Regions from separate parts of the Novosphingobium sp. 63-713 genome, predicted to be linked through region 2. Evidence: riboswitches for the same ligand, from Rfam matches in the RefSeq annotation. Region 2 holds a riboswitch; the other holds the start of a gene.

Region 1 (7,282 bases), on a different contig from region 2:
GGGCGCCATGGAAGGATCGGAAGCGGTGGGATGGTGCAGATAGATCGAGAAATCGCGCGGCAGCACGCCATTGTCGAAAATATCCTCCAGCAGCCCCTTATAGCGCGGCCCGAACAGGATCATGTGATGGGGGATATGGGGGAATTGCCCCTCCAGCCCGAAATGGACGACGAACAGGCTGGGCGACCAGCGCTTGCGCGCCAGCGAGCGGGCATATTCCACCCCGCGCGGCGTATCACCCAACAGGTCACGATAGGTGTGCATCAGGTCGCCATTGCTGGCCACGGCATCGAAGCGTTCGCGCCACCCGCTCTTGGTTTCCACCTCATGCGCGCGATTGCCGATGGTGTGAATCCGAACCGCTCCATCGCCCAGCCGCACCGTCCCGCCCAGCCGTTCAAACAGCGCGACCATGCCCGAAACCAGCCGATTGGTGCCGCCCCGCGCCCACCACACGCCGCCATCCTTTTCCAGCTTGTGGATCAGCGCATAGATGCTGCTGGTAGCCATCGGATTGCCGCCCACCAGCAGCGTATGGAACGAGAGCGCCTCGCGCAGCTTTTCCGACTGCACGAAACCGGCGACGCGCGAATAGACGCTGCGCCACGCCTGATGCTTCATCAGCGCGGGAGCGGCCTTAATCATGCTCTTGAAGTCAAGGAAAGGCACATGGCCCAGCTTGACATAGCCCTCGCGATAGACCTCGCCCGCGAAATCGAGAAATTGCTGATAGCCCGCCAGATCACCCGGCGCCACGCGATTGATCTCGCTGCGCAATTTGGCTTCATCGTTGGAATAGTCGAAATGGCTGCCATCGGTCCATTGCAGGCGATAGAAAGGCATCACCGGCATCAGATCGACATCGCTTGCCATGTCCTGCCCCGTCAGGCCCCACAGTTCGGACAGGCAGGACGGATCGGTGATGACCGTGGGGCCCGCGTCGAACGTATGCCCTTCGCGCTCCCACACATAAGCACGCCCGCCCGGACGCTCGCGCGCCTCGACCAGCGTCGTGGCGATCCCGGCGGATTGCAGGCGGATGGCCAGAGCCAACCCGCCAAATCCCGCGCCAATCACACAGGCCTTTTTCATGCGTCCTCGGTTTCCCCGGCAAAGGCCGGTATCGTTGTATCCTGAGAAAGGCGCCCAGGCGCCCCCAGATCGGCCAGTTCGCGCCCCCGCCCGACCAGACAGGCCAGAGCCGCCATCAAAGACACCGGCGGCCGCCCGACCAGCAGGCGGACGCGATCCGCCCATGTCGATTGCCCGGCATAGAAGCGTTCGATCAGCCTGTCGCCCAGACGATAGAAACGGGCGAACACCCGGTGCCGCTTGTCGGGCCGCGCCGCGCCGAACAGCATCCGCGCCAGCAGGCGATAGAAGCCGCCCGCGCGCCAATGGGCCCGCGCATAATCCTCGACCGCCCCGGCGATCGCATCGCCCGACATATCGGACATGTCGGCAATCATCGTCGCCACGCGCACCGCCGTGGGCAGCGAATAGCCGGTCAGCGGATGAAACAGCCCGCCCGCCACGCCGATCCGCGCCACGCCATGCATACCCTCGATCAGCGCATGGGGCTCGCCCTCGGCCACCACCGGCAACACGCCCTGCTCCTCGTCCAGCACCTCGACAATGGTCCAGCTGCGGCTCTTGGCATAGGCCTCGATGCGCTCGCGCAGGGTGGGGGCGTCGATGTCAGGCGTGTCGGAATAATAGGTGTCCTCGATAAACACCGTGTCATCCGAAAAGGGCAGGACATAGACAAAGCGGAACCCATCATGTTGCGACCGGTTGCCGTCCATGATGATGGGGGCGCTCAGGCCATGGGGGGCGCTGGTGCGCACCATCTGGCCCAGAAATTTCTGCCACCCGCCACGCAGGCCGGGAAAGGCCGCCGCGCCGCGCGCGTCGATCACCGCCCCCGCGCGAAACTGCCGTCCGTCGGCCAGCGTGAAACCGCGCCGGTCAAAGGCTGTCACCGTGGCCCCGGTAAGGATCGAGCCTGCAGGCAAAGCCTCGCGCAGGACCGCATCGAAACGGGCGCTCGAAATCGTGCGATAGGGATTGCCCAGATGGCGGCGGTTGCCGGAAAAACGCACGCTGTGGCTGCCCCATTTGCCCACTACCAGGGGTTTGAGCAACCAGCGCGCGGCCACCGGAATGTCACTGAGGAAGAAGGACCAGAAATGGTGCCCCCCCAGCTTCTCCTCCCGCTCGACCAGCAGGATGCGCAGATCGGGCCGCCGCGCCGCCAGAGCCAGCGCTACCAGCCCGCCTGCCAATCCGCCCCCGAGGATGGCAATATCCGTGTCATTTCCCGCCATGGCCCCAAGTCTATGTTAGCAACCGCTTTCCGGCAACCGACCATAGGGGCAAATCCGTGAGAAATTTCACGGCGGCAAAACCGGCCCTCAGCGCGCTTGCCAAGGCCTTCGCCTTCGCATAACCTGCCATACATATCCCCGGGGAGCCATGTGGCTGAGAGGTGGGCCTAACGCCCCACGACCCGCTGAACCTGAACCCGTTAATCCGGGCGTAGGGAGGGAAGCGTCTGTCGGCCCGGTATGGTGCCCCCCGCTCCTCCTCTCCTGACGCCGCAGAATATGAAGGCGAGATAAAAACGAAAAAACAGGAGAAGGTATGCAAGAAGCTGGAGATCCGACTGCATGGAGCGCCCTCATTCTTGGTCTGGCCGCGCTGGCCGCGGGAGCAGGGGCACTTAGGCAACCGGGAGTTTGGCAAACCATGATCGGCGAGGTGGAAGGCTCGCCCGCCCTGCAATTCCTGTGCGGAATGCTCGAATTGCTGGTGGGCAGCCTGGTCTATCTGGCCAACCCATGGATACCGCATGACCTTCTCACCTGCATCATCAAGGCATTGGGCGGACTGATGATGGCCGAAAGCCTGGCCATCTTGTTCGCCTGTGATCTTTATACCCAGATGTGGCTGAAAACCCTTGGTAATTTTCACAAGGGCTGGGCCGGCATCACCACTTTCATCGGGCTGGCTTTGACCGTGATCGGCATGGCCCGCTTCGGATAAACAGCAGAAAGCACTCCATGGCCGACATCAACTCCCCCCTTGAAATTGGCGTTACCACCGGCGCGATCCGTGGCTCGAAAAAGATCTACGTCCCCTCGCCCAGCCATCCCGAAATCAAGGTTGCCATGCGCGAAATCGCGCTGGAGTCGTCGGCCAACGAACCGGCCGTGCGGGTCTATGACACGTCCGGGCCCTATACCGATCCCAATGCCACGATCGACATTTCGGCGGGCCTTGCCCCGCTGCGCCGCGAATGGATCCTGGCGCGCGGCGATGTCGAGGAATATGACGCCCGCGCGGTCAAGCCCGAGGACAATGGCCTTAAAGGTCCGGATCGCAGCGGCGGCGTGCCCGCCTTCCCGGCGGTCAACCCCCGCCCGCTGCGCGCCAAGGCGGGCGCCAATGTGTCGCAGATGCATTATGCCCGCCGCGGCATCGTCACGCCCGAAATGGAATATGTGGCGCAGCGCGAAAACCTTGGCCGCGCGATCCTGAAGGAAAAGCTGGAGCGCGACGGGCAGAGCTGGGGCGCGGAAATCCCCGATTTCGTCACCGGCGAATTCGTGCGGTCCGAAGTGGCGCGGGGCCGCGCGATCATTCCCAGCAACATCAACCACCCCGAATCCGAGCCCATGGCGATCGGCCGCAATTTTCTGGTAAAGATCAACGCCAATATCGGCAATTCGGCCGTGGCCTCGGACGTGGCCAGCGAAGTGGACAAGATGGTCTGGGCCATCCGCCACGGCGCCGACACGGTGATGGACCTGTCCACGGGCCGCAACATCCATGACACGCGCGAATGGATCCTGCGCAACAGCCCCGTTCCCATCGGCACCGTGCCGATCTATCAGGCGCTGGAAAAGGTGGGCGGCATTGCCGAGGACCTGAACTGGGAAATCTTCCGCGACACGCTGATCGAACAGGCCGAACAGGGCGTCGACTATTTCACCATCCACGCGGGCGTGCGCCTGCCCTATATCCCGCTGACCGCCAAGCGCGTGACGGGGATCGTGTCGCGCGGCGGCTCGATCATGGCCAAGTGGTGTCTGGCCCATCACAAGGAATCGTTCCTTTACGAGCGTTTCGACGAGATCACCGAGATCATGAAGGCCTATGACGTAGCCTATTCGCTGGGCGACGGTCTACGCCCCGGCTCGATTGCCGATGCCAATGACGAGGCGCAGTTTGCCGAACTCTACACCCTTGGCGAGCTGACCAAGCGCGCGTGGGAGCAGGACGTTCAGGTGATGATCGAAGGCCCCGGCCATGTGCCGATGCACAAGATCAAGGAGAACATGGACAAGCAGCTCGCCGCATGCGGTGAAGCTCCGTTCTACACGCTCGGGCCGCTCGTCACCGATATTGCGCCGGGTTATGACCACATCACGTCGGGCATTGGCGCGGCGATGATTGGCTGGTTCGGCACCGCCATGCTCTGCTATGTCACGCCCAAGGAGCACCTTGGCCTGCCCGACCGCGATGACGTCAAGGTTGGTGTCGTCACCTACAAGCTGGCCGCCCACGCGGCCGACCTTGCCAAGGGCCACCCGGCGGCCAAGCTGCGCGACGATGCCCTGTCGCGCGCACGCTTCGAATTCCGCTGGCGCGATCAGTTCAACCTGTCGCTCGACCCGGACACCGCCGAGCAGTATCACGACCAGACTCTGCCCGCAGAAGGGGCCAAGACCGCCCACTTCTGCTCGATGTGCGGACCGAAATTCTGCTCGATGAAGATCACGCAGGAAGTGCGCGACTTTGCCGCCAAGCAGAACGCGCCGATTGAGACGTTTGCCGCCGCCGAGGATGCCGAGGCCGGCATGGCCCAGATGAGCGAGAAGTATAAGGAAGCGGGCGATCTCTACATTCCGGCTGCGGAATAAGGGTTCGTTTGGAATGGATGAAAGGGTCGGGGGCCAGGCGGCTCTCGGCCCTTTTGTTTTGTGTGGCGCGCGTGTTTGTTTTGCCTCCGGCGGGCAAAGGGCGAGGGCCCTTTGCAATCCCGTAACTTTTAGGTTGTGTCATGGGTGCGGCCTTTTTCGTCGAACGCGCCATCGGGAATTTAAAGCCTGCGGCGCTTTTGGCGCTGTGTGGCCGCGCCGCAGGCTTTATGCCCCACTGAGCACGGCGCCACCTCGCCAACCCACCACCACCCCATAACGGGATTGCAAAGGGCCCTCGCCCTTTGCCCGCCGGAGGCAAGCCTGCTTCCGCCCCAAAACGCCCCTTCCCTAAAACCGAAAAATCGCGCAGCGGTAAACACCATGCATAACCCGACCGCCGACCTTGCCATCCGCCTTGCCCGCGCCACCTTCAACCGCGCGCTGGCGCAGAGCGACCTGAATGCCGTCAGCGCCATTCTTGCCCCGCATGTGACGCTGATCACGGGCACGGACAGCGCGCTGCTGAACGGGCGCAAGGCGCAACTGCTGGCATGGAAGCGTGAATTTGCCGCCCCTGCTGCACTGCGCACCACCTATGTGCGAACCACAGAGGCGATTATCACAAGCGAGGTTGAACCAATCGCGATGGAACAGGGCGCCTGGCAGGGCGTCGATGCCGGTGGCAAGGTGCAGGCCTCGGGCACGTATGCGGCGAAATGGCGCAATCTTGCGGCCAATGCCACGCAATCGCGCTGGGTCTTGGAAGCCGAGATTTTCGTGACGCTGAAATGATCGGCCTGCCAGCGCGGCCGGTCAACCAAGCCCGTCATAAAAAATCATAAAATTTGCCAATGTGGCCATTTCATTCATGGATTTGTCAGATGCGGCCTGCCATATCCACCACGCGGCCTGGCTGGCTCTTATAGAAGAGGCTACCAACCCGGCTGGGCCGCAACTCTCTCACAAGCGCACATGCAAAAGGGCGGCCGGAAGTGATCTTCCAGCCGCCCATTGTGCTTTTCCGCACGTATCTCAGCATTCAGAGAGGATCGGCCCGGTGGGGGCCAATCGCTTACTGGCCTTCGACAACGTCCTTGTTGTCGAGGTGCTGGACTTCGTGCATGTCGAAGTTGACCGGAGCGCGGTTGAAGGTGCCCGACACGCCGTTCTTGGTCACCTTCAGTTCAAAAGGCACCTTGCCGTTATAGGCCGAGCCCTTGAGAACCTTGACGCCGTTCTGCACTTCCGAAGTGTAGGTGTAGGTCACGCCCTGATAGGTGAAGCTCTGCTTGGGGGCTTCTTCAGCGAAAGCAACGGTGGGCAGAAGAGCGAAAGCGGCGGCGGCGATAACAGTCTTGATCATGGCAATATCCCCTATTTGGTTAGGAACAATTGCCTCGAAGCACCCTTTATGTTGTTGAAGCCCGTCTAACGTGAATGGTGGGAATGTAGCAATTGCATTCACCAACGATATGATTGCATTTTTCGCAACCATCCCGAACCATACGCTTGGAAAATCTCCACCTATCCCGTTAGAATTCGGCATATTTCCGGGAAATGCTGGCCATTTCGAGGTTGCAGGGTCAGATCACCCCGCATAAACCTTGAATAGGAATGCATACAAATTCGCCCCGCCCGGTCGGGAGGAAAGTGCCAAATTCAATCTGCGCTCGCCCTCGCGAATCGCATCGCGCCCATTTTCTGAAAACCATTATGGAATGACGCGACGCAGCATCGAACCGCTATCCGCCCGGATGCCAGCCGGGCGGCGCCAGTTCAAACCCGTCAAAGGTAAATCCCGGCGCCACCACGCAACTGACCAGCGCCCAGCCATCACCCGCCCGCGCCGATTGCCAATGCCCGGTCGGGATCCCCCCCTGCGGCGTCTCGCCGTTCAGCACATCGCCGCCCAGACGGATCCAGCGCACCGGCCCCGCGCCCCCGGCCGCCACGCCCAGATCCAGTGCCGATCCGCCATGCCACAGCCACACCTCGGCCGCATCGATCCGGTGCCAATGCGATGTCTGCCCCGCCTCCAGCAGGAAATAGATCGTACTAACCCGCCCGCGATCCTCACCCTCGCGCCACAATTCGACATACCAACCGCCTTCGGGATGCGGCTGCATCCCCAATCGCTCGATGATCGCCGCCGCCTGCGGATCACGCATCACCTATCTCCCAAAGCCAGCCACATCTCACGCACCGCCTCCGGGTGGCACAGGTCTGTGCCCGGCGACATCACCGCCGCCGTCCCCGCCGCCATGCCCCAGCGGAACGCGCCCGCCGCATCCTCGCCGCGCAAAAAACCATGGACCATACCGCCCACGAAACTGTCGCCCGCCCCGGTCGCGCTTTTG
Region 2 (7,282 bases):
GAAATGGTAATGGAAACCTGTCAGCGAGAAGGACAGGTTCGGCCCGATATAGCGATAGCCCAGTTCCTGCGACACCGAATATTCGTTTTTCAGCGCGGTCGTGCCCTGCGTGCTGATCGCGCCATAATCATAGGTGTTGTAGAGCGTATATTCATTGGGCGCGCGGAAATTGGTGGTGATATTGGCAAACACCTGCTGGCGATCATCAAGGCGATAATGCAGCGCGGCGCGGGGCAGCGCGGCGAAACTGTCAAAATGCACCCCTGATTGCGGGCCGGGCAGGAAATTGCGCCCGCTGTGCAGCACATCGACGCCCTTGAAGCCCAGATCGGCGGTCAACCGATCCGTGATCGCGATGCTGTCGGCCACAAAAAACGCCTTGGAAATGGTCAGCGTCCGCGCATTTTCATAGGCCAGCAAGCGGCCATCGGCGGTGCGGATGGCGCGGTCCTGATAACCCCATTCGTCGGCCGGTTGGCCATCCGCGCCCACCGAAGTATAGGACTGGATAACCCGGTCATTGCCATAGTCGAACCACACCCCGGCGGTCAGGCGGTGCGCGCCCGCCTGAAACACCAGCTTGGTCACATTGCCGCCGCGAAACTGGTTGCCGGTCCAATTGCCCAGCACCGTGGCCACGCCATTGGCATCCGCGCCGGGCAGCGCGATCGGCTGGGTCAGCGCCTCGGTGCCCAGATAATTGCCGGTGGTCGCCAATTGCGTGCCATAGGGCGAGTTGCCATAGCCCCATTGCAGATAGGTGGTCGTGTCGAGGCTGAGCCGGTCATTGAAGCGCAGATGCACCGGGGCCGAGAGATAGATGTTGCGGAACGGCGCGCGATAGAAACGCCAGTAATTAGTGTCGCCGGTCGTATAGGTCTTGTCGAAATTATACCCGCGCCCATAGGTCTGCCAATCACCCAGCGTCGGGCCGGGATAGGCCGAGGTCTTGGCCGAATTGAATGAGATGGCAAGGCTCGCGCGATTGCCCTCACCCCATTCCTTGAGCAGCTTGGCGTCAATATGGTTGCGCAGATCATAGCCCGCCCCGCGCCAGTTGTCGGCCCGGTTGTTCGAATAGGAGACAAAGGCCCGCACCCCGCTGTTGCCGATCAGGCCGGTGTCGAAGCGGAAAAAGGCTCGCCGTTCATTGTAAGACCCCAGCGAAAGATCGACCAGCGCCCCGCGCTTCTTCGCCGGATCATCCAGGCTGAGCGAGAGCAGCCCGCCCGCCGTGCCCAGCACCGGCGAATCCAGATCAACCGAACCCTGCGCCAATGCCACCTGACGCACATTCTCGGCATCGGCAAATTGCGAGGGATAGGCATAGTAATAGCCGATGTCATTCTGCGGCGCGCCTTCCATCAGCACGCCGATCTCATCCTGCCCCAGACCGCGCATGGTCAGGCTGGAACTGGTCGAGAGGCCATAGGGATCGCTGGAGGACACATTCGCGCCGGGCAGCAGGTTGACCAGTTGAAAGGCGTTGAGCGTGGGGGCCTGCTTGATGATGAAATCGGCGGAAATGGCGCTGATCGCCTTGGGCGCGCTCTGTTCGGGCAGCAGGCCTTCGGGATCGGGATGGCCGATGACGCGGATGGTGTCTGCGGCATTGTCGGCATCGGCGGCATGAGCCTGCACGGGGGCATGCACCGCAAAACCGGCCAGCACCAGCGCGCTGCAACCCATCAAACGCATACGGATCATATTGGCCATAATCGTCTCTCGCACTCAAAAGGGAGAGACAACGGACCGGCCGCCAACCCTCCCTACGCCGGTATCAACCGGATCAGGTTCAGCGGGTCGTGGTCTGCTGACCACCTCTCAGCCGCGCATCAGCGGCCCCCCGGGGATGGGCGCCCTCTAGGCGTTCTTTGCGCCGGTGGGAAGTCCTAAAGCCGCGACCGGGGCCACTGGCGGGTCGGACGGACAGGCCATATAGGTCGGGCATGACAAAGACACCCCGCTTTCATCGCATCGGCATTGTGGGCACAGGCCGCGTGGCGCGCGCACTGGCTCTGGGGCTGGCGGACTGGTCCGACCTGCCGCTGCTGGTCTGGGGACGATCACGCGAGCGGGCCGAGCAGTTGGGGGGCGAGGCAGCGCAGAACATGGCGCAACTGGCCGAAGTCTGCGATGTGATCGCACTGGCCGTGTCGGATGATGCATTGAATAGCGTTGCGGGTGAGCTGGCCGCTGTGTGGCCGGAGCATGGCGCAGGCTTCGTCTTTCACGTCAGCGGGCGCTCCGGTCTGGCCTCGCTCGAAGTACTGGCATTGCGCGGCGCGAAGACGGCGGCGATTCATCCGGCGATGACCTTCACCGGCGATCCTGCGGCCGAGCTGCGCCGCATGGCAGGCGCCCGCTTTGCCGTAACCGCCGCGCAGGTCGAAACCGCCGTCATCGCCCATCGGCTGGTTGCCGCGCTGGGGGGTGTGGCGGTCGATATTGCCGAGGCGCAGCGGCCCCTCTACCACGCCGCCCTATGCCATGCGGCCAATCATCTGGTCACGCTGATGGCCGGGTCGATGGAGGCGCTGGCCAACGCCGGGGTAGCCGATGGCGCGGCGCTGCTGGCGCCGCTGGTGCGGGCCGCGCTGGAGAACAGCCTGACGATGGGTTTCGGCGCGCTCTCCGGCCCTTTGCTGCGCGGAGACAGCGAAACGATCAGCGGCCATCTGACGGCGCTGGAGCGCGATTGTCCCGGCCTGCTCGGGCCCTATCGCGCGATGGGAAGCGCCACGCTCGACGCGCTGGAACACGGCGGAAGAGAAGTGGCCGCTGACATGCGCGCCATGCTGCGCCAAAGTCCTTCGGAATAAGTGGGAAGATTGGCGCGTCGCTGCGGATAGAAAGGGTATTTACACTTAATGATTGTTAAACCAACAATTATTGCCATGGCCGCGCGGCTTTTCAAAGCCCTTCCGATTGTCGAACCCCGAAAGATTTGATAGAACCGCCCCATAAGTTCTGAGGAGAGGCGTATGTCGGTTACGTTTTTTGATCCCGGGGCAGGCAATTACTTCGGATACAAACATCTCTACGTCGTCGACACGCCGATGACGGTTTCCGAACTGATCGATGAAGGCATTCGGGTTCTTGCCGAACGGCGAACCGCCTCCAACCAGCGCAAACGAGGCAAGCTGAACGATCTTGTAGCCTATTATGGCGGCAGCACGAAGCCGGATCAAAACACGCTGATCGTCATGTCCCAAGGCGGACTCCTTGCCTTGGAAGTGGCCGCAACGCAGGCGGCGGCGGGTCTGACCCCCGGACAGACTCGGCAGTTCTGGTTCACGATCAGCAATGCCGCCGTGATACAGGGACGGTTAAACGCCTCCACTCTGGCGGCATCGACCGGCGACGTGAAATTGCGTGTCGGCGTCGATGGAACCGGAGTCTATGTCGATCACTTCGATGACACGCGCAACATGCGCTGGCTGCCCGTTGGCCGAAACGCCACCGACCAGTTGCAGACGATGGCATTTCGGACCACCGATAGCGAATTGCAAAACGCTATCACCCGGCTGCGCCATGTGCCGCCGCCGGGCGTCAAGCTGCCGCCTGCCATCGTCTATGGCGTGCCGGGGCTCGATCTGGGCTTTCTGGACGAATAGCGATGCCTGACCGGGCGGCTTTCTAGGCCGCCTGCTCCGCGCGGATTTGCGCCTCCAGTCGACGGCGGACCTTGAGCGCGCCATTGTCCACCCGCGCGCTGATTTCTGCGGGCAAGGTCACGCCGGATTGAAACACCCGCTCGATGGCCGCGATCGCGGCGCTGTCCTCGGGCTGAATGCGGGTGCCCATGCCCAGATTGATCTGGCCCAGCGCCGGATTGTCGAGCCCGAAATCGCGCGCGGTGATGACGAAATAGCGCAGGGTCGTCGGGCTGGCGGGTGTAATCATGTGGAGGAAATTGCTGGTCCCCAGCCGCCGCCCGCTGACCGCATCATGCACCGCGCCGCCGGTGCGGATCATGGCAGGCCCCAGATATTCGGCATCAAAATGCTGATGCACCGGCCCGTCCTGATCGGGAAACTGCATTTTCAGCAGGGGGTTGATCGGCAGGTTCTCGCCTTTGCGCTGGACCGTCAGACTATGATCCGTCTCGATCACGGCCACCGGGATCTGCGCGACCTTTTCGCCGCCGGGGATGGTCGCGGCATGGATGAAAGTGACATGGCTGAGGTCCAGCAGGTTCTCGATCAGCAAAGTGTAGCGCGCGGCCACTTCACAGACCGGATGCTGTTCCGATGCCCAATCCGGCCGCCCCAGCCCCACCGCGCCCAAATCGGGAAGCAGCGCCGGATCGGCCAGATCGGCCTGCCCGGTCCAGATCCACACCAGATCGCCCTGTTCAGCCACAGGATAGCGCCGCAGGGAGGATTTCTGCGGCACGCCGCTTTGGCTGGGCACCAGCACGCAGCCGCCATCGGCGCCAAAGGTGAAACCATGATAGCCGCATTGCACATGGTCGCCCACCAGCCGCCCCATTTCCAGCGGAAAGGCGCGATGCGGGCAAATGCCTGACAGGGCCACCGCCTCGCCCGCCTCGGTGCGATAGAGCAGCACCCGTTCGCCCAGAATATCGCGGGCCAGGAGGTCGCGCCCCACCTCGGCGGCATAGGCCGCGACCCACCATTGGTTGCGCGGATAGGGTTGATCGACGGTCAGCGGATAGGTTGGCGAGGTCATGGCATTCTCCCGTATGGCACCCTTTGGGGCTTGGGCCTTGTTTGTCATATGACAAAGATATTTGTCAATCGACAAACTCACGCTCTCTTGCGCGCCGCAGGCCGCCAAGGCATGAGGGCGCAATGCCCCGCGCCAAAGCCGCCAACGCCCGCTATGCCAAAACCCGCTATGACGGAGCGGAAAACCGCCGCCTCGTGCTGGAGGCGGCGCTGACCGTCTTTTCCGATCTGGGCTTTGCCGGAGCCAGCACGCGCGCCATTGCTTCGCGCGCCGGGATCGAACAGGGTCATCTGGCCTATTATTTCCCGTCCAAACTGGCGCTGTGGCAACAGGTGATCGAGGCTTTTGCCCGCGAGGGAGAGCTTTATCTGGCCGAGCACCTCACGCCCGACATGCTCCGCGATCCCCGACAGGCGGCGCGGCAAGTGCTGCCCGGCTATCTGCGCAGCTATGCTGAAAATCCGCGCCTGACGCGCCTGATGCTGCAGGAGTTTTCCGTTCTTTCCGAGCGCCACGCATGGGTGGTCGAAACCATCGGCAAGCCGGTGTGGGACAGGCTGCGCCCGTTGTTTCAGGCTCTGGCCGAGGTGGGCGCGCTGGGCCACGCCACACCGGAAATCGCCTATTTCAGCATGATCGGCTCAGCGCTCATTACCTTTGGCAATCCCGACCTGATCGCCGCCATGACCGGGGCCGATCCGCGCGCGCCAAGCTGGATCGAGCGCGCCATTAACCATATGATCGGGCAGATCCTGATCCCGGCCTAAAGCCATTTGCGCCATTTGAACCACAGATAGGGGATAAGCGTCGTCACCAGGCACAGGCCCAAAGCCATGGGATAGCCCCAGGCCCATGACAATTCGGGCATGTTGTGAAAATTCATCCCATAGATCCCGACCACCAGCACCGGCGGAATGCCCGCCACCGAGGCCACCGTCAGCACCTTGACCACATCGTTCTGCTCGATGCTGATCAGGCTGTTGGCGGCGTCCTGAAGAAACTGGGTGCGGGACGACAGGCTCATCTCGAATTCATCGAGCGAGGCTATGTCGTGGATCAGCGACTGAAGCCGGGTGGCCAGATCGTCATCGAGATGGTCCTGGCACCGATCCGCGACAAAGGAGGCCATGCGGCCGATGCTCAAAAACATATAGCGCACTCGCGAGGCCCGGTCATAGGCCCGGCCCAGCTTGATGATCGAATGACGCAGGATCGCGGTTTCCCGGCTCAATCCGCGCGCATCAAGATCAGTGTAGAAAATCGTGCGCGAAACCGAGGCGATCATTTCGGAGACATGCTCAAGCTGATCGGCGGCGCGGTCCACCAGCTCTTCCAGCACCCGCACCAGCACGCCCGCAGGCGTTGGCTCGGGACGCGATTTCAAGGCTTCGGCCGCGATGTCAAAGGCCTTGATATGCGCAAAATGGGTGGTCACCAGCACATCGCCGGTGAGGATGAAGCCGGCCGGCGCCATCACCCACCTTTCCCCTTCCGATGGCGTCATTAGGGGCGCGCTCATGTTCAGCACACCATCGTGGATGCGCAACCGGCTCGAACTCTCGATCTCCTGCAGGGCTTCCAGCGTCGGCACACGAATGCCGTAAAGCTTCTCAATCTCCTGGCATTCGGCCTCGTCGGGTTCGCAAAGATCAATCCATACCCCGCCGATCCCTTCAACCGCTTCGCTCATGATGGTCTTCATCGGGGGCCTTCATCCTGCCATGGCTTTGCGAAAACAACGCCCTAAGTGCCGTATGGCTCCGCGCATCGCAACAATCATGTCAGATCGGGCGCGCGGTCCCCAACAGACCTAGGGCGTCAGCCATCCGCGCGGATTGCTTTGCGCCTGTTGCTGCATGGCCGCCAGCGCCTGCTGCAAGGCTTTGGCGCGGTCGGGATACAGGCCGATGACATTCTGCGATTCGTTGCCCGCGGCCAGATCATACAAGGCCGGACCAATCGGATGCGCCCGCCCGGCTACCCCGCCCATGGGACCATTGTCATCAAACGGCTCGATGAATTTAAAGCGATTGTCCCGCACCGCCACCGGTTTTCCGGTCCATGTGGTCGTGTAGAACAGCGTGTCGCGCACATTGGCCGCCTGCCCCGCCAGCACCGGGCGCAGATCCTTGCCGTCCATCGCCCGGTCGGTGGGCATGGGAATGCCGTTCATACCCAGAATGGTGGGGAACAGATCGACATTCATCGCCATCCCGTCCACCACCGCGCCGGGCCGCGTCACATGGGGCCAGATCACAAAGGCGGGCACGCGCATTCCCCCTTCCCACACCTCACCCTTGCGCCCGCGCAGATTACCTACCGAGCCGTCATAATCGCCGCCATTGTCGCTGGTGACGACCAGAAGCGTGTTTTCCGAAAGGTGCATCTCATCCAGCGCCTTGACGATGCGCCCCACCTGATGGTCCAGATCCTCCACCACATCACCGTAAAGGCCGCCGCTTGACTGGCCGCTGTGCGCCGGATTGGCCACGTGGGGCCAATGGGGGGCGGTAAACGGCACATAGGCGAAGAAGGGGCGATCCCGGTTCTGGCCGATGAAGGAAATGGCCTCGTCGGCAAAGCGCTC

Evidence for each region. Region 2 has a riboswitch for thiamine pyrophosphate ahead of BGP00_RS09025 (TonB-dependent receptor). Riboswitches for the same ligand answer to the same signal wherever they lie in the genome.
Region 1: it holds a riboswitch for thiamine pyrophosphate, as region 2 does, so the genes downstream of both, BGP00_RS10120 (hypothetical protein) here and BGP00_RS09025 (TonB-dependent receptor) in region 2, are expected to answer to the same signal.

The regions. Positions count from the first base shown of each region.
Region 1 is NZ_MKVS01000020.1:46,888-54,169, forward strand. Features, by position in the region: gene BGP00_RS10110 (phytoene desaturase) at 1-1,092, opposite strand, end outside; gene crtY (lycopene beta-cyclase CrtY) at 1,089-2,327, opposite strand; TPP riboswitch at 2,457-2,562, shown strand; gene BGP00_RS10120 (hypothetical protein) at 2,749-3,045, shown strand; gene thiC (phosphomethylpyrimidine synthase ThiC) at 3,063-4,925, shown strand; gene BGP00_RS10130 (DUF4440 domain-containing protein) at 5,307-5,717, shown strand; gene BGP00_RS10135 (hypothetical protein) at 5,998-6,288, opposite strand; gene BGP00_RS10140 (cupin domain-containing protein) at 6,668-7,093, opposite strand; gene BGP00_RS10145 (1-phosphofructokinase family hexose kinase) at 7,093-7,282, opposite strand, start outside.
Region 2 is NZ_MKVS01000019.1:168,788-176,069, reverse strand. Features, by position in the region: gene BGP00_RS09025 (TonB-dependent receptor) at 1-1,716, opposite strand, end outside; TPP riboswitch at 1,750-1,859, opposite strand; gene BGP00_RS09020 (DUF2520 domain-containing protein) at 1,950-2,822, shown strand; gene BGP00_RS09015 (hypothetical protein) at 2,985-3,617, shown strand; gene BGP00_RS09010 (aromatic ring-hydroxylating dioxygenase subunit alpha) at 3,640-4,695, opposite strand; gene BGP00_RS09005 (TetR family transcriptional regulator) at 4,818-5,462, shown strand; gene BGP00_RS09000 (magnesium transporter CorA family protein) at 5,459-6,385, opposite strand; gene BGP00_RS08995 (sulfatase-like hydrolase/transferase) at 6,506-7,282, opposite strand, start outside.